2 regions of the Kribbella sp. NBC_01510 genome follow, and region 2 is predicted to be linked to the other one. Evidence: riboswitches for the same ligand, from Rfam matches in the RefSeq annotation. Region 2 holds a riboswitch; the other holds the start of a gene.
The links. Region 2 has a riboswitch for glycine ahead of gcvP (aminomethyl-transferring glycine dehydrogenase). Riboswitches for the same ligand answer to the same signal wherever they lie in the genome.
Positions count from the first base shown of each region.

Region 1: another riboswitch for glycine. It lies ahead of OG558_RS08040 (L-serine ammonia-lyase); the one in region 2 lies ahead of gcvP (aminomethyl-transferring glycine dehydrogenase).

Region 1 is NZ_CP109418.1:1,629,177-1,637,833, reverse strand. It holds gene OG558_RS08065 (hydantoinase B/oxoprolinase family protein) at 1-627, opposite strand, end outside; gene OG558_RS08060 (GntR family transcriptional regulator) at 754-1,479, shown strand; gene OG558_RS08055 (aminopeptidase P family protein) at 1,568-2,998, shown strand; gene OG558_RS08050 (hypothetical protein) at 3,191-3,418, shown strand; gene OG558_RS08045 (alpha/beta hydrolase) at 3,477-4,964, opposite strand; glycine riboswitch at 5,164-5,256, shown strand; gene OG558_RS08040 (L-serine ammonia-lyase) at 5,337-6,710, shown strand; gene OG558_RS08035 (SDR family oxidoreductase) at 6,711-7,418, opposite strand; gene OG558_RS08030 (helix-turn-helix transcriptional regulator) at 7,521-8,351, shown strand; gene OG558_RS08025 (hypothetical protein) at 8,495-8,657, shown strand, end outside.
Region 2 is NZ_CP109418.1:6,229,357-6,238,013, reverse strand. It holds gene gcvP (aminomethyl-transferring glycine dehydrogenase) at 1-2,586, opposite strand, end outside; glycine riboswitch at 2,669-2,758, opposite strand; gene OG558_RS30930 (MerR family transcriptional regulator) at 2,883-3,497, opposite strand; gene OG558_RS30925 (bifunctional nuclease family protein) at 3,686-4,180, opposite strand; gene OG558_RS30920 (MerR family transcriptional regulator) at 4,234-4,929, opposite strand; gene OG558_RS30915 (FHA domain-containing protein) at 4,916-5,452, opposite strand; gene gcvH (glycine cleavage system protein GcvH) at 5,599-6,003, opposite strand; gene OG558_RS30905 (DUF881 domain-containing protein) at 6,013-6,846, opposite strand; gene OG558_RS30900 (small basic family protein) at 6,848-7,180, opposite strand; gene OG558_RS30895 (DUF881 domain-containing protein) at 7,177-8,013, opposite strand; gene OG558_RS30890 (CDP-alcohol phosphatidyltransferase family protein) at 8,018-8,614, opposite strand.

The DNA.
Region 1 (8,657 bases), 4.5 Mb from region 2:
GGTCGTGTCGCCCCTCGAGACCACCTTCATCAGCGGGCTGCACTCGTGCGACAGCGAGATCTGGGTGAAGCCGACCCGGCGGGCGATCTCGCCGATCACCGCCTCATGCCGCGGATAGCGGTAGCCGTGCAGCGACACCACGGCTACCGATCGCAGGCCGTCGTCGTACGCACGCCGCAGGTCCTCGGCGACGGCCTGTTCGTCGAGCGGGACGAGGACCTTGCCGTCGGCGGCCACCCGTTCGTTCGCCTCGATCACGGCCGAGTAGACGAGCTCCGGCAGCACGATCTCGCGGGCGAAGATGCGGGGGCGGTTCTGATAGGCGATCCGCAGCGCGTCGCGGAAACCCTGGGTGATGACGACGACGGTCGGCTCGCCGTCGCGCTCGAGCAGCGCGTTGGTGGCCACCGTCGTGCCCATCTTGACGACCTCGATGCGCTCGGCGGGGATCCGTTCGCCGGCCGGCACGGCGAGCAGCCGGCGGATGCCCTCGACGGCGGCGTCCCGGTAGCGCTCCGGGTTTTCGGACAGGAGCTTGTGCGTCACCAGGGTTCCATCCGGGCGCCGGGCGACGAGGTCGGTGAAGGTGCCGCCACGGTCGATCCAGAACTCCCACTTCCGCGCCATGCGCTACCGCCTTTCCGGACAGCCGTCGTGGTGGTGGGACCGACTCTATGGATTGTTCAACAATCCTGCAAGAGGGTTGTTCCACCAAGCTTTCACCGATCGGCCGGATTGCGGGATGATGCGGAGATGAGCACGGGTGAGGCCGACGACACACCCCGGCAGGCGTGGTTGCGGTCGGTTGCCGCTGATGTCGCGCGGCTGGACCGCAGCAGTTCGGCCGAGCGGGCCGCAGACATCCTGCGCCGCAGCATCACCGAAGGTGCACTGCCCCCGGGCGCCCAACTGTCCGAGATGGAGCTGACCGCGGTGCTGGAGGTCAGCCGCAATACGTTGCGCGAAGCCTTCCGGCTGCTCACCCACGAGGGGCTGCTGGTCTACAAGCTGCATCGCGGCGTGTTCGTCCCGGAGCTCGACGAGCGGGACGTGGTCGACCTGTACCGGCTCCGCCGGGTGCTCGAGGTCGACGTCGTGCGGGGTCTGGCCGAGCGCGAGCCGGAGCTGCCGGCGAGCCGGCTCGAGCCGTTGCAGGACGATGTCGAGGCCGCCGAGGCGGCCGCGCTCGCGGATCGCTGGCCGGCCGTCGGTACGGCGAACATGCGGTTCCACGAGCACCTGATCGGTCTGGCCGACAGCGCCCGGATGGATGCGATGACCGGGCGGCTGCTGGCCGAGTTGCGGCTTGTCTTCCAAGTGATCGCGGCCCCGCGTGAGCTGCACCGGCCGTACATCACGCGAAACCGTGAGCTGCTCGAGCTGCTCGAGGCGCGTAAATACGACGAGGCGGCGGCTGACCTGCATCAGTACCTGCTCGACTCCGAGCACGGTCTGCTGGAGGCGTTCCGGGCCCGTTGAACCACGAGATTCGATAAGGGCTTGCGCGCCCCCGCGCAGACCTGAGTTGATGAACTCTGACCGTCAGCTGCAAAGGGGAGCTCAGCTCATGACCGAAGACGACCGGACCGATCCGACCCCGAAGTCCTACCGCCCGATCGACGCCAAGGGATTCCGGGACTTCGTCTCGCGGGGCTGGGGCCCGGTGGACCGGTCGGTGACGGTGCCGGAGGGGCTGGCCGAGGCTGCGGCCGCGCACCGGCGGAAGCTCTCCGCCGCGCTGCCGGGCCGGCGGATCGCGCTCGCGGCCGGCCGGGCGCCGGTGCGCTCGAACGACACCGACTACCAGTTCCGCGCCGACAGCGACTTCGTCTGGCTGACCGGTTGCCAGGCGGAGGGCGCCGTACTGGTGCTGTCGGCGGACGGTGAGGCGACGCTGTACCTGCGGGAGACCGCCGGTCCGGACGAGGCGGACTTCTTCGCCAACGCGCGGGACGGCGAGCTGTGGATCGGCCCGGTGCCGGGGCTGAAGGACTGGTCGGACGCGCTGCAGATCGCCTGCCGTCCGATCGAGGAACTGCCGGCGGCCGTGCGCGGCGCGGTGCCGTTCATGCTGTCGACGCCCGGTGTCGAGCCGATGCTGGACGCGCTGGTCCGGACCTCTCCGACGGACGGCAACTCGCTGCGCCAGACGCTGGCCGAGCTGCGCCGGATCAAGGACGACTGGGAGCTGGACCAGCTGCGCGAGGCGGTCGCGGCCAGCGTGCTCGCGTTCGGCGATGTGGCCCGGGAGCTGCCCGAGGCCATCCGGGGTGGCGGCGAGCGGTGGCTGCAGGGCACCTTCGACCGGCGTGCGCGGACCGCGGGCAACGGCGTCGGGTACGCCTCGATCGTTGCTGCCGGCCACCACGCGCCGGTGCTGCACTGGGTCCGCAACGACGGCCCGGTGAACGAGGGCGACGTGATCCTGCTGGACGCCGGGGTCGAGACCCGCACGCTCTACACCGCCGACGTGACCCGGACCTTCCCGGCCACCGGTGAGTACACCGCGGCCCAGCGGCAGGTGCACGACCTGGTGCACAAGGCGCAGTTGGCGTCCCTCGATGCCGTCAAGGTGGGAGCGCCGTACCGGGCCTTCCAGTACGAGGCGCTGCGGGTGCTGGCCGAGGGCCTGCGGGACTGGGGTCTGCTCGACGTGTCGATGGACGAGCTGCTCGGCCCGGACGGACAGCAGCACCGGCGGTACATCGTCTGCGGGACCGGGCACTACATCGGCCTCGACGTGCACGACTGCGACGCGTCCCGGCCGGAGGCGTACTTCGCCGGCGACATCGAGGCCGGGATGGCGCTCGCCGTCGAGCCGGGGCTGTACTTCCACCCGAACGACGAGACCGTGCCGCCGGAGCTGCGCGGGATCGGCATCCGGATCGAGGACAACGTCGTGGTGCATGCCGACCGGCTCGAGATCCTCACCCAGGACCTGCCGATCACCACCGACGGACTGGAGCAATGGACCCAGTCGCAGCTCAACGCTCGGTGACAGGCCGTCTACGCAAAATTAATCGTCACAAGCAGTAACATTCGCCCCGCCGCCGACGATGTATCGAGCGGGGGAGGGTCGAACTCGGCAGGGCGCGTGGCAGTGGGGGGCCGCGTACCACGCGCCCAGCCGAGCCGGCCCCGACTGGGGCCAGGGGGGACCCAGGATCCCTGGGCACGGGGAGTAGTCATCATGAATCTGCGAGTGCGAGTAGTCCACTACGGAGATCAGCACTGGTACGCCGACATCGACGATGCCGACGATCCGCAGCCCGACGACCCGTTCTGGTACGTCGACCACTGCCGATCGCAGATGCAGGCACTCGAGAGCGCCTGCGCCGAACTCCGTCTGCTGGCGGGCCGCCTGGTCCGCGGCGACCATCTCGACCGCGTTTTCGACGTGGCCGGCGTCCCGGTCTGAGGGACCACACGGACACCGGGGCCGGTGCTGGTTGGGAGGCGCCGGCCCCGGATCTCTCTCAGCCCACCGGTGGTACCGCTGCGCAGCTGGTGCCGCGTTCCGGCACCTGACGCGAGACCAGATAGGCGTCGATCGTCGTCTGCATGCAGGGGCTCGAGTTGTAGCTGCCGTGCCCCCAGCCCTCGTAGGTGAGCAGTACGCCGTACCTGCCGAGCTGGCGTTCGACGCTCCGGGCCCACTCGTAGCCGGTGGCCGGGTCATGCATCGCGTTCGCTAGCAGGACTGGAGTGGTCAGACCGTGGACCTTCAGCCGGTGCTGCGGGTTGGCGGCCGGCGGCTGCCCGAGGCAGATCGACACCGCCATCAGCTGGCCGGGGTAGCGCATGTCGGGGTTGTTCCTGGCCAGCCGGTCGAGATGGCCGGCGTACTCCCGGTAGTTGCGGACACCGAGGTTCCAGTCCTGGCAGAACACCGCCAGCGGATACGACGCGAGTCCGGGCGGGACCGGCGCCTGCCCGGTCGGCGGCGTACTCGCGTCGAGTTGCTGCAACGTCTCGGCAAGCGCGACCCACTCCGGGTCGTAGAGCTTGCGGAACACGAAGAAGCTCAGGTTGAACGGTGTGATCGCGACGGTCGGGTGCTGCGGATCCGGCACCTCGCCGTGGTCGGCCCGGGCGAGCAGGTCCGCCCACAAGGTGTGGATATCGCGACCGTGCAATGCGCAGGTTGTTGCCGCGTCGCACCATTTCACGAACTCGGAGAACGAGTCCTGGGCCGCGGTCGCCTGGGCGTCGAGGAACTCCTTCGTCGGCGCGGCACTGTGGTCGCTCACGCTCTCGAGCACCATCGCGCGCACCCGGCCCGGGTACGTCTCGGCGTACTGGCCGCCGAGCACCGTTCCGTACGAGCTGCCGTGGAAGGAGATCGTCGACTCGCCGATCGCCCGGCGGATCGCGTCGACGTCGTGGACCGTCTGCCAGGTGTCGAGGTGGTCGTACACCGGCCCGGTGTGGTCGCGGCAGTCGGTCGCGAGTTGCTGGTTGTAGCGAATGGTCGCGCGGAACTCGGCCGCACTTTTGATGATCGGTGACGGCTGCTTGACCAGCAGCGCGGCCGTGCACTTCACCGGGTTGCTGCGGGCGACACCCCGCGGGTCGAAGCTCACGATGTCGAACTGGTCCTGCAGGTTCTGACTGAACCGGGACATCCCGGTCTTGACCCGGTCGACGCCCGAGTCGCCGGGACCGCCCGGGCCCCACATCAGCACGCCGACGCGGTCGGCCGGCGACTTCGCCGTACGACGGGCGATCGCGAGGCCGAAGGTGGGGCCGTCGGGATCGTGCCAGTCGACCGGCACCTGCAGGGTCGCGCACTGCGATCCCTTCACCTCCTCCGGATCATCCTTGCCCTCGGGCTTGCAGTCGGACCACTGCACGGTCACTTGCCTGGGTACGGCGGCCGGCGCCGGTACTGCGGTGAGGCCGGCCGCAGCGAATCCCAGGACCACACCCCACGCGGTGGTCCTGAGAACTCGTCGGGACTTCATCAGCGAATCTCCTGTCTGGGGACTCCCTCGATCCTCAGCAACCGCTTGCCTCACCACATCCGGGACAAGCCCTCGCCAGACCCCGGCCGGCCCTTGGGGGACTCGTTGGGGTCGGTCGCTGATGGTGCGGATCGGCCGGATTGACGTTGCCGGTGGGAGCGCCGTACCGTCCAGATCGTCAGTCAATTCAACAGCCGCATGAACCCGTGCGGGAGAGACCCGGGCGTGACCCGGGCGCCGTAGGAGCAACTCTCCCCAAGAATCTCTCAGGCACCTTCACCGCGCGGGCGAGGCACCTCTGGAGGACTTCCGGTCCAACAGAGTGGGGAGGACACCAAACGGTCAACGGCGACCGGAAGGAACCTCCACACGATGGCGATCAGCGTCTTCGATCTGTTCAGCATCGGGATCGGCCCGTCGAGCTCCCACACGGTGGGGCCGATGCGCGCCGCCCGCACCTTCGCACTCGGCCTGGCCGACGCCGGCCTGCTGGCCGCGACGGCGAGGGTCGAAGCGCAACTCTTCGGTTCGCTCGGTGCGACCGGGCACGGCCACGGCAGCAACAAGGCGGTCCTGCTCGGGCTCGAGGGCGAGGACCCCGAAACCGTCGTCACCCATTCCGTCGACGCCCGGGTCGAGACGATCCGCGAGCGCGGTCGAGTACTGCTGGCCGGCACGCACGAGATCGCGTTCGACGAGAACACCGACCTGATCATGCACCGGCGCAAGGCGCTGCCCTACCACCCGAACGGGATGAGTTTCGTGGCCCGCTCGGCGGACGGCGCCGTACTGCGGGAACGCACGTACTACTCGGTCGGCGGCGGATTCGTGGTCGACGAGAACGCGGCGGCCGGCGACCGGATCGTGCTGGACACGACCCCGCTGAAGTACCCGTTCACCACCGGTGCCGAGTTGCTCGACCGTTGTCGCGAGTCCCAGCTGTCGATGAGCGAGGTGATGCTCGCGAACGAGCTCGCCTGGCGGACCGAGGAGGAGATCCGGGCCGGGCTGCTGCACATCTGGCAGGTGATGCAGGACTGTGTCCGCGAAGGTTGCGAGACCGAGGGCATTCTGCCCGGCGGCCTGAAGGTGCCGCGCCGGGCACACTCGCTGCACCGTCGACTGAGCGCTGATCCCTGGTCGGTGGATCCGCTGAAGGTGATGGACTGGGTCAACCTGTTCGCCCTCGCGGTGAACGAGCAGAACGCGTCCGGCGGCCGGATCGTCACCGCGCCGACGAACGGTGCCGCCGGCATCATTCCCGCCGTACTGCACTACTACCGGCGGTTCGTGCCGGGGGCGACCGACGACGGTGCGGTCAGATTCCTGCTGACGGCCGGTGCGATCGGTGTGCTGTACAAGGAGAACGCGTCGATCTCCGGCGCCGAGGTCGGCTGCCAGGGCGAGGTCGGGTCGGCCTGCTCGATGGCGGCGGCCGGGTTGTGTGAGGTCCTCGGCGGTACGCCGGGGCAGGTCGAGAACGCGGCCGAGATCGCGATGGAACACAACCTCGGCCTGACCTGCGACCCGGTCGGCGGGCTGGTGCAGATCCCCTGCATCGAGCGGAACGCGATGGCGTCGGTGAAGGCGATCAATGCGGCCCGGATGGCGATGCACGGCGACGGCGTCCACGTCGTCACCCTCGACAAGGTGATCAAGACGATGCGCGAGACCGGCGCCGACATGAAGATCAAGTACAAGGAGACGTCCCGCGGCGGCCTCGCCGTCAACGTCATCGAGTGCTGATCACCAGGGCACGTTGCCGTCCAGGCTGAGGTACTGGCCGGTCGGGCCGTTCGGACCGATCGTGGCCAGGCGGACGATGATCTCCGCGCCCTTCCCGACGCTCTGCACGCCCCGGTGATTGTTGAAGTCGGTCGCGGTGAACCCAGGGTCGACCGTGTTGATCCGGAGCTCTGGTAGTTGCTGCGCGTACTGAACCGTGAGCATGTTGAGGGCCGCCTTGGACGATCCGTAACCCGCCGCGTATACCCAGACCTGTACGGCGGGAGGCCAGACCTCCGGATCGACGGCGGTGGCGATCGAGCCGAGTCCGCTGGACACGTTCACGACAACCGGGTTGTCGCTGCGGTCGAGCAGCGGCAGGAAGTGGTGCAGCATCCGGACCGGCCCGAACACGTTGACGTCGTACGTGATCCGCAGGTCGTCTGCCGTCAGCTCCCGGGCGGTGTGCCGCGGACCGAGGATGCCGGCGTTGTTGATGAGTACGTCGAGCCGGCCGGCCTCGGACTCGAGTTGCCGGGCCGCGGCTGCGACGGAGTCGTCGCTGGTGACATCCAAAGGGAGGTAGTGCGCGCCGAGGTCGGTCGCGGCCTGCTTGCCGCGCTCGGGATCCCGGGCGCCGAGGTACACGGTGTGTCCCGCCGCGACGAGGCGACGGGCGGTTTCGAAACCGAGGCCCTTGTTGCCCCCGGTGATGAGTGTCGTGGTCATGACTCCACCCTCGCGCTGCGGCGATCGGCCAGGTAGTGCCCGCGATGTCCTAGGGAATGGCAGTACCAGGCTGGTTAGGGGTGTGCGCGGAATACTGGGCGTATGGGTGAGCTCGGCCGGACACTGCACGCATGGCGCGATCGAGTGACCCCGGACGAGGCCGGGCTGCCGGCGGGCGAACGGCGGCGGGCACCTGGGCTGCGTCGCGAGGAGTTGGCGCAGCTCGCCGGACTGTCGGTGGACTACATCGTCAGGCTCGAGCAAGGCCGCTCGGACTCGCCGTCGGTGCAGGTGCTGACCGCGCTGTCCCGGGCGCTTCGGCTGTCCGATGCCGAGCGCAACCATTTGTTCGTACTCGCGGGGCAGGTGGAACCGTCCCCCGGCCGGATCTCGTCGTACATCCCGCCTGGGGTGCACCGGATGGTCGATCAGCTGGTGGGTGCGCCGCTCTGCGTGTGCGACGCGGCCTGGGGACTGATCACCTGGAATCCGCTCTTCGCGGCCCTGATCGGGGACCCGTCGGAGTGGCGGGGCCGCTGGCGCAACATCATCTGGCGGCACTACGCGGCGCCGGGCGAACGCGTGCTCCAGACACCCGAGCAGCGCCGAAGCTTCCAGATCGCGATGGTGACGGACCTGCGCGCCTCCCTGGCCCGCTATCCGCACGATCCGGAACTCAGGGCGCTGATCGACGAACTGCGCGCCGGGTACGACGAGTTCGCCCAGCTCTGGGATCAGCCCGTCGTCGGTTTCCATCAGACCGAGCAGAAGACCATCCGCCATCCCGGCCTCGGCACCCTCGTCATCGACTGCGACGTCCTCACCGTGCCGGGCAGTGACCTGCGCATCGTCGTCTACACGGCCGCGCCGAACAGCGAGGCCGCCGAGAAGCTGCGCCTGCTGTCGGTCATCGGCCTGCAAACCCTGAGCTGAATTCTGAACGCGCGAGTCCTGATAACGGACAGAGATGCTACGAGTACGCACCGGTTATCCAGCTGCCAAAAGGTTGCGATCTAGTGTGGAATTTCTTCCACGGTCTGTTTGAAGCGCTGGTTCAACCGCTACTCTGCGGAACCGTGAGACCGTTCCCTGCCACGGCACCCGGCCGCCCGCCCTGGCAGAACCCGCAGCGACTTCGACAGGTCGCCGCCGGCGCCGGCGTACTGCTGCTGCTGTACGTCGTCCTCTTCCTCACGGCGCTGGCCGGCGGCCCGCGGATCGGGGCCTCGTTCCTCCCGC
Region 2 (8,657 bases):
GATCATCGCGTCGCAGAACCGGTCCAGCTCGCCGAGGTCCTCGGACTCGGTCGGCTCGACCATCAGCGTGCCCGCGACCGGGAACGACATGGTCGGCGCGTGGAAGCCGTAGTCGATCAGCCGCTTCGCGACGTCGTCGACGCTGATCCCGGTCTCCTTGGTCATCGGCCGCAGGTCCAGGATGCACTCGTGCGCGACCAGGTCGTTCTCGCCGGTGTAGAGCACCGGGAAGGCACCCTCGAGCCGCTTCGCCACGTAGTTCGCGGTCAGTACGGCGGCCTTCGTGGCAGCCGTCAGACCCTCGGCACCCATCATCCGGATGTACGCCCACGAGATCGCGAGCACACCCGCCGAACCGAACGGCGCCGCGCTGATCGGGCCGACCCCGGACTCCGGACCGGCCTGGTCCAGCAGCGGGTGGTTCGGCAGGTACGGCGCCAGGTGCGCGGCGACCGCCACCGGGCCGACACCCGGACCACCGCCGCCATGCGGGATGCAGAACGTCTTGTGCAGGTTCAAGTGGCTGACGTCGCCGCCGAACTCACCGGGCTTGGCGAGACCGAGCAATGCGTTCAGGTTTGCGCCGTCGACGTACACCTGGCCGCCGTGCTCGTGGACGATCCGGCAGACCTCGGTGACGCTCTCCTCGTACACGCCGTGCGTGGACGGGTAGGTGATCATGATCGCCGCCAGCTTGGCCGCGTGCTCAGAAGCCTTCGCCCGCAGGTCGTCCAGGTCGATCGTGCCGTCGTCGTTGCCCTTGACAACGACCACCTTCATGCCGGCCATCACCGCGGAGGCGGCGTTGGTGCCGTGCGCGCTGGCCGGGATCAGGCACACGGTGCGATCGAGATCGCCCCGCCCGTGGTGGTACCCGCGGATCGCGAGCAGCCCCGCCAGCTCACCCTGCGAGCCCGCGTTCGGCTGGATCGAGACCTTCGCGTACCCGGTCACCTCGGCCAGCCAGCGCTCCAGCTGACCGATCAGCACCGCGTACCCGGCCGCGTCCTCGATCGGCGCGAACGGATGCAGGTCGGCGAACTCCGGCCAGGTGACCGGCTCCATCTCGGTGGTCGCGTTCAGCTTCATCGTGCAGGACCCGAGCGGGATCATCCCGCGGTCCAGCGCGTAGTCCTTGTCGGACAGCTTGCGCAGGTACCGCAGCATGGCGGTCTCGGACTGGTGCGTGTTGAACACCGGGTGCGTCAGGTAGTCCGTGGTCCGCGGCACGGCAACTGCGGCCGCGTCCAGCGAACCGTCGTACCGCACGCCGAAGGACTGGCAGACCCGGGTCAGCGTGGCGACGTCGGTCTTCTCGTCGCAGGAGATGCCGACGTGGTCCGCGTCGACCAGCCGGAGCCAGATGCCGTTCTGCCGGGCGGCGTCGACCACATCCGCGGCCTGACCGGGGACCCGGGCGAGCACGGTGTCGAAGAAGTCGTCGTGCACGACCTCCACACCACCCGCACGCAACGACGCGGCCAACCGGCCGGCGTAGTCGTGGACGCGCTCCGCGATCGCCTTCAGACCGTCCGGCCCGTGGTAGACGGCGTACATCGACGCGACCACGGCCAGCAGGACCTGCGCCGTACAGATGTTGGAGGTCGCCTTCTCACGGCGGATGTGCTGCTCGCGAGTCTGCAGTGCCAGCCGGTACGCCGGTGCGCCGTCAGAGTCGACGGAGACACCGACGAGACGGCCGGGCAACGACCGCTCGAGGCCGGACCGGACGGACATGAAACCGGCGTGCGGACCGCCGTAGAACAGTGGTACGCCGAAGCGCTGCGAGGATCCGATCACGATGTCGGCGCCGGCCTCACCCGGTGCCTCGAGCAACGTCAGCGCGAGCAGGTCGGAGGCGACCGCGACCAGCGTGTCGCGCTCGTGCGCGGCAGCGATCAGCGGCTTCAGGTCGCGGACGACACCGCCGGAGCCCGGGTACTGCACCAGGAAGCCGAAGAAGTCACCGTCCGGCAGACCGTCGGTGGTGTCGGCGACCACGACCTCGATGCCGAGCGCCGCGGCCCGGGTCCGCACCACGGCGATGGTCTGGGCGAAGCAGTCGGCGTCGACCAGGAAGCGGTCGGACTTGCTCTTCTTGTTCGACCGGTGGGCCAGCGTCATCGCCTCGGCGGCCGCGGTGCCCTCGTCCAGCAGCGACGCGTTCGCGGTTGGCAGTCCGGTCAGGTCGGACACGACGGTCTGGAAGTTCAGCAGCGCCTCGAGCCGGCCCTGGGAGATCTCCGGCTGGTACGGCGTGTAGGCCGTGTACCAGGCCGGGTTCTCGACCAGGCGCCGGACGATGACCGACGGGGTGAAGGTGCCGTAGTACCCCTGGCCGATCATCGAGGTGGCGACGGTGTTGCGGGCCGCCAGCTGGCGGAGCTCGGTCAGCGCGTCGACCTCGGAGGCCGGCTCGGGCAGCCGGAGCGCCTCGGCTGACCGGATCGACGCCGGCACCGCGGCATCCACCAGCGCGTCGACGTCGTCGTACCCGAGGAGTTGGACCATGCGGGCGATCTCGTCCGGACGCGGCCCGATGTGCCGGTCGGCGAACGTCGCCGAGAGTTGGGGTGAGTTGTTCATCTAGAGGCTCCGTTGCTGACAGTGCTTCCGGTCGCCTCCCCCTCTGTCACGCCCAGCTCACGCAGGGGCGCTCCAGAGTCGCCTGTGGCACTCGGTCCATGGGCCTGAGAGGTTCCGGGGAGGAATTGCCCCTTCGGCGCCCGGTTGCACGGGTCTCTCCCGAGTGCTGTGTACGGCTGAACCGAGGCTACCAGGAATCCTCGAACAGTTCGGGCAGGAGCCGTCGTGCGGCCGGCCGGCCGGACTGGAACTCCCCCGCCGTGCCGTGCGCGTAGAGGCGCACGGGATGAGACAGGTCAGCCGGTCATGCGAGCCCGGCGGCGGGCCGCGAGCTCGTCGTTGGCGTGGCTGTCGCCGTCGTCGTGACCGTCGGCACGCTCGGTCGGCAGCTCGGACAGCGAACCCTCGACCTCACGCCAGACACCACCGAGGGCGATACCGAAGACGCCCTGACCGCCGGCGAGCAGATCGATCACCTCGTCCGGCGAGGTGCACATGTACACCGAGGCGCCGTCGCTCATCAGCGTGATCTGGGTCAGGTCGTCGATGCCGCGCTTGCTCAGGTGGGCGATCGCGGTCCGGATCTGCTGCAGTGAGATGCCGGCGTCGAGGAGCCGCTTGATCACCTTCAGCAACAGGACGTCACGGAAGCCGTAGAGCCGTTGCGTGCCGGAGCCGGTCGCCGGGCGGACGGACGGGGAGACCAGGCCGGTGCGGGCCCAGTAGTCGAGCTGACGGTAGGTGATCCCGGCCGCGGCGCATGCCGTCGGACCGCGGAACCCGACATCCTCCGGCATCGGCCGCAGGTCGTCGTCGAAGAGCAGACCCTGGACGCCGGCGGCAGCGGCCGCCTCGGCGTGTGCGTCGGACGTCGACTGCGCCGTCAGATCCGTGTCGCCGGTGCGTGTCACGCCTGAGCCTCCCTGGGTACCGACTGGAACGGGTCACATCCGTGGAGTGACAACACCCCACGACTCCTTCAAGGTAAGCCGCCGACCAGGGAGGGTCAACGACAACCGCACCGAGCCGGGAGCGTGTCGCGGCCGTCGTACGAATCGTTACCTATCTGGTCTTGTACCACCGCAGTGAACTGAACTGGTCAACTCTTGTCGAAATCCTCGGGTGTCACCTGGTCGAGGAACTCGCGGAAGCGCTCGACCTCCTCTTCCTCCACCACCTCGTCGGGATCGTCGGTCTCACTCTCCGGAACCGGGATGCCGGCCTCGGCCAGGATCTCCTCGGTGCAGAACACCGGGGTCCCGGTGCGCAGCGCCAGCGCGATCGAGTCCGACGGTCGCGCCGAGATCTCGGTCTTGTCGTCGAACACCAGGATCGCCTCGAAGATGCCGTCGGTCAGGTTCACGATCCGGACCTGGCTGAGGGTGTGCCCGAGCACCCGGATGGTCTCCGCGAACAGGTCGTGCGTCAGCGGCCGCGGCGGCTCCATCCCCTGCTGGGCGAAAGCGATCGCACTCGCCTCGGCCGCGCCGATCCAGATCGGCAGGTACCGCTCCCCGCCAACCTCTCGCAGCAGCACGATCGGCTGACTCGAGGGCATCTCCACCCGGACTCCGACCACGTCGACTTCGCGCACCCCTTCAGCCTACTCCGCAGGGAAGCCCCGGGTAGGCCCGCGGGGTGCCCCGGTTACCTGGGCAGGCGGGAACGGACCAGCGCCGCGTGCAGGCGGACGGCGAGCGCGGCCAGTTCCTCGGTCTGTTCGGTACGGCGGGGGCCGGTCACCTGCTCGATCAGGCCGGCCTCCCGATCGGCCGCCGTCCGGAACGGGCGCAGGTGCCGCGGCTCGATCCCGTACGGCGCGAAGTCCGCGGCCAGCCGTGCGATCACGATCGCGTCCCCGTCGTAGTGGTTGCCACGGGCCACCACCAGGCCATGGCCCTCCAGCTCGCCGAGCAGCTCGGTGGAGATCCCCGCGGCGGCGCGGAGCTCCTCCCGGGTCAGCTTCAGATCGATGCCCGCAGCACCGAAGTCGTCAGCGACCGGCAGCCCCGGTGGCTCCGGCAACGAGCTCGGCGCGACCGGTGGACCGCCGGCCGCCGGGCGCAGGCCGCGATCGATCGCGCCGAGATGTTCCTTGATCACCTTCAGCGGCAGGTACTGGTCACGTTGCGCGGTCAGCACGTAGCGCAGCCGCTCGACGTCGGCCGCGCTGAACTTCCGGTAGCCCGAGGCGGTCCGGGCCGGCGTCACCAGTCCCTCGGCCTCGAGGAACCGGATCTTGGAGATCGTGACGTCGGCGAACTCGGCCTGCAGCAGCTGCAGCACCTCACCGATGCCGCGGCCTTCAGCGGGGCCCTCGACGGAAGGCTCAGGCTTGGCCACTGGCGTAGTACACCAAGCGGTACTTGCCGATCTGGACCTCGTCGCCGCTGGTCAGCTGGACCTCGTCGATCCGGTCCCGGTTCACGTAGGTGCCGTTCAGGCTGCCCACGTCGCGGACCTTCACGCCGTACGGGTCGCGGCGGAACTCCGCGTGCCGGCGCGAGACCGTGACGTCGTCGAGGAAGATGTCGCTGTCCGGGTGCCGGCCGGCGGTGACCACGTCGACGTCGAGCAGGAACCGGCTGCCCGCGTTCGGCCCGCGCTGGACGATCAGCAGGGCGGATCCGGCCGGCAGGGCGCCGACCGCGGCCTCGTCCTCCACCGACAGCGGCTCGCCGGTGCGCTCGGGCTCGGGCTCGGCGCCGATCGGGGTCAGCATCGCGGTGTCGGTGACACCGTTGGTCGCCGGCGCGGCCGCCGGGGCTGCCGCCGGGCGGTCCGCGCCAGGAAGCATCGCTCCGCACTGCGAGCAGAACCGGCTGCCGTCGGAGTTCTCGTGCCCGCACTGGTTGCAGAACGGCATGCTGTGATCCTCCCGATCGCCGGCGGTCCGGCGACGTTTTCGATAGACCCCGTATGAACAAGTGTGGACGCAGATTCGCGGACCTCAACCCTCGACCAGCGGTTGAGGTCCGGACAACGTACCAGGCGCGGCCAAGCCGCTGCCGGTCAGCTCTGGTCGAGCTGTCCCTGGTAGGTCTCGGCGTCCATCAGCGCCGCTACCTCGGCGGCGTCCTCGACCTCGATGTCGAGCAGCCAGCCCTCGCCGTACGGGTCGCTGTTGACCAGGTCGGGCTGGTCGGCGAGCGCCTCGTTGACGGCGGTCACGGTGCCGTTGACCGGCGCGAACAGGTCGCTCACGCTCTTGGTCGACTCCAGCTCGCCACACGCGTCGCCGGCCCGCACCGCGCTGCCGATCTCGGGCAGCTGCACGTACACGATGTCACCGAGCGCATCCTGTGCGAAGTCGGTGATGCCGACCCGCACCGGCGCCTCGCCGTCGGCCTTGACCCACTCGTGCTCGGCCGTGTACTTCAGGTCTTCGGGGTACACCTCGGTCCTCTTTCTTTGCATCGGACACAGCTACTTGGTCGGGCTGGGTGCCGGGCGAGCGTAGCGATGCTCCTCCGGCGCGTGCAAGGCGGTGATCTGGAGCGTCGGAACCTCGGTCACCTCGGCGGTTCCGCCCACCTGCGGACCGGTCACCTCACTGACCAGGCCGCCCGGGAAGTTGGCCGCCTCGGACAGGTTGTGCGACTCCCCGATCGCCTCGACAACGTACGGCGAATTCAGCTTCTGACCGTCGATCCGGATCCCCGGCGCGTCGTCGACTAAGTCGGTACTGGCGACGACCCGGACCGAACCGTTGATCTGGATCGCCTCGGCGCCGGCGTCGCGGAGTTCCTCGATCGCGTCCAGCAGGTTGCTCGAGGTCATCTTGCCGTCGGGGTCGTTCAGTGTGATCCGGACGCCGGGCCCCTGCGCGGGCAGCGTGCCGGCCAGGATGCCGAGCACCCGGACCTGCGCCTCGGCCTGCTCGCGCGCGGTCTGGGCCTTGTCCGCGCTGGAGGACAGCGAGTTCTTCCGCGCCTCCAGCTCGGCGATCTCGCTCTCCAGCCGGCGGGTGTTCTGGCCTAGGCCGTCGAGGATCGCGATCAGGTCCTCGCGGCGGGCGTTCTGGTAGCCGTCGTCGGCCCGGTTCACCCGCACCTGGACGACGGCCACGCAGGCGACCAGCGCGAGCACGACGGCGACGATCGCCTGCCCCCGGGACGGCTTGAACCCGGCCCGCAGCCGCCGCAGCGCCAGGTTCGGCGTCCGGGGCTTGGGCATCGGCGTCGGCGTCTCGGGCTGCGGCCGGTCGGCCGGATCGGCGGCTGCCGGATCAGGCGTTGGCTCGGGTTTGTCGTCGCTCATGTCAGGCCCTGAAGATGTGCCGGCGGATGGCGGCCATGTTCGTGAAGATGCGGATGCCGAGGACGACCACCACACCGGTGGACAGCTGTGAGCCGACGCCCAGCTGGTCACCGAGGTAGACGATCAGCGCGGCGATCAGGACGTTCGACACGAACGAGACGACGAACACCTTGTCGTCGAAGATCCCGTCCAGGAACGCCCGCAGCGCCCCGAACACCGCGTCGAGGGCGGCGACGACGGCGATCGGCAGGTACGGCTGGGCCCACTCCGGGACGTCGGGCGCGACCAGCAGGCCGATCACGACACCGATCACCAGTCCGAGTACGGCGATCATCTGGGTCCCACCTTCGCGTAGCGCAACGCGATGGTCGCATCGGCCGGCACCAGCAAGGAATCCTCCGTCGTGGTCGTCATCCGGACACCGAAGTTGCTGACCAGATACTGCACCCATTGGCCGCCCGAGCTCTGCGCGAAGCGGGCCGGCATCGTCGCGGTGTCCCCGATCGCGAGCACCGTGTACGGCGGGGTCAGCGAGCTGTAGTCCACCGTGATCGCACTGCCCGCACCCCGGATCGCGGTCAGCGAGGTGAGCCGGTGATCGTTCACCGAGATCGCCTCCGCACCCGCGGTCCACAGGCCGTTGACCAGCTGCTGCAGGTCGACGTCGAGCAGGCGGCCCTCCTTGGCGTCGGCGTTCTTCGCGTCGTCGATCACCGCCTTGATCCCGGGCCCGGTGGCCGCGACCGCGCCGGTCTGCAGCTCCAGCGTGTCCAACTGCTGCTGCAGCGTCGCACCCGAGCTGGTGTTGCTCAGTCCACTCGCCTGCAACCGCCGTACCTCGTCGGCCAGTTGCGTCTGGTGGGTGCGCATGCCGTTCAGCCGGGTGTTGGCCTGATTGATCCGGGTGATCAGCTCCTTGCGCTCCTTCTCCGCCTCGGGCGCGCCGCGGTAGTTCTGCGAGGCCGCGATCGCGAGCAGGAAGCCGAGCACGAGGGTGGCCACCACCAGCATCACCCGGTGCCGGGACCGCAGCGACTTGCCGCCCTTGTTCGGGCGGGTCCGGGCTGCGACGGCGTACCCCTCGTCCAGCGGGTGCGCCATCAGGTTGTTCAGCAGCGACATCGACGCGTCGACGCGCCGAGGCTTCGGTGGGGATTGCTGAGTCACGGGTCTACCCGGCCGGATGGTTGATCGGTTTCACCGTCTGGACGAGGTGGCGCAGCTGGACGAAGTACAGGACGCCGGCCCAGTAGTACAGCCCGGTCCCCCAGATCGCGAACGCCCAGCCGAACACCCGCGCGAGCAGGTTGAGGGTGCTGTCGCCGTCACCGAGCAGGAGCAGCGGGAACGCGTACAGCAGGCAGAACGTGGCCGACTTGCCGAGGAAGTGCACCGGCAGCGCGTTGAAGCCGCGGCGGTGCAGGGCCGGCAGGGTGAAGAGGAGCAGCAGGTCCCGCAGCGGGAGCGCGATCGCCAGCCACCACGGGATGATGTCACGCAGCGCCAGGCCGATCACGGTCGCGAAGATGTAGAGCCGGTCCGCGACCGGGTCGAGCATCTGGCCCAGCCGGCTGGTCTGGTTCATCCGGCGGGCGATCTGGCCGTCGGCCCAGTCGGTGAACCCGGAGATGGCCAGCACGAGCAGCGCCCAGCCGTCCTCCTCCGGACCGAGGATCAGCCACAGGAACAGCGGCACTCCCAGCAACCGGAGGAAGCTGAGCGCGTTCGGGATCGTGAGCACCCGGTCGGACACTTCCACCTCCGGCACGCGATCCCTCCCTCTCTCACCCTGATACCGGTCGTAACTGTAC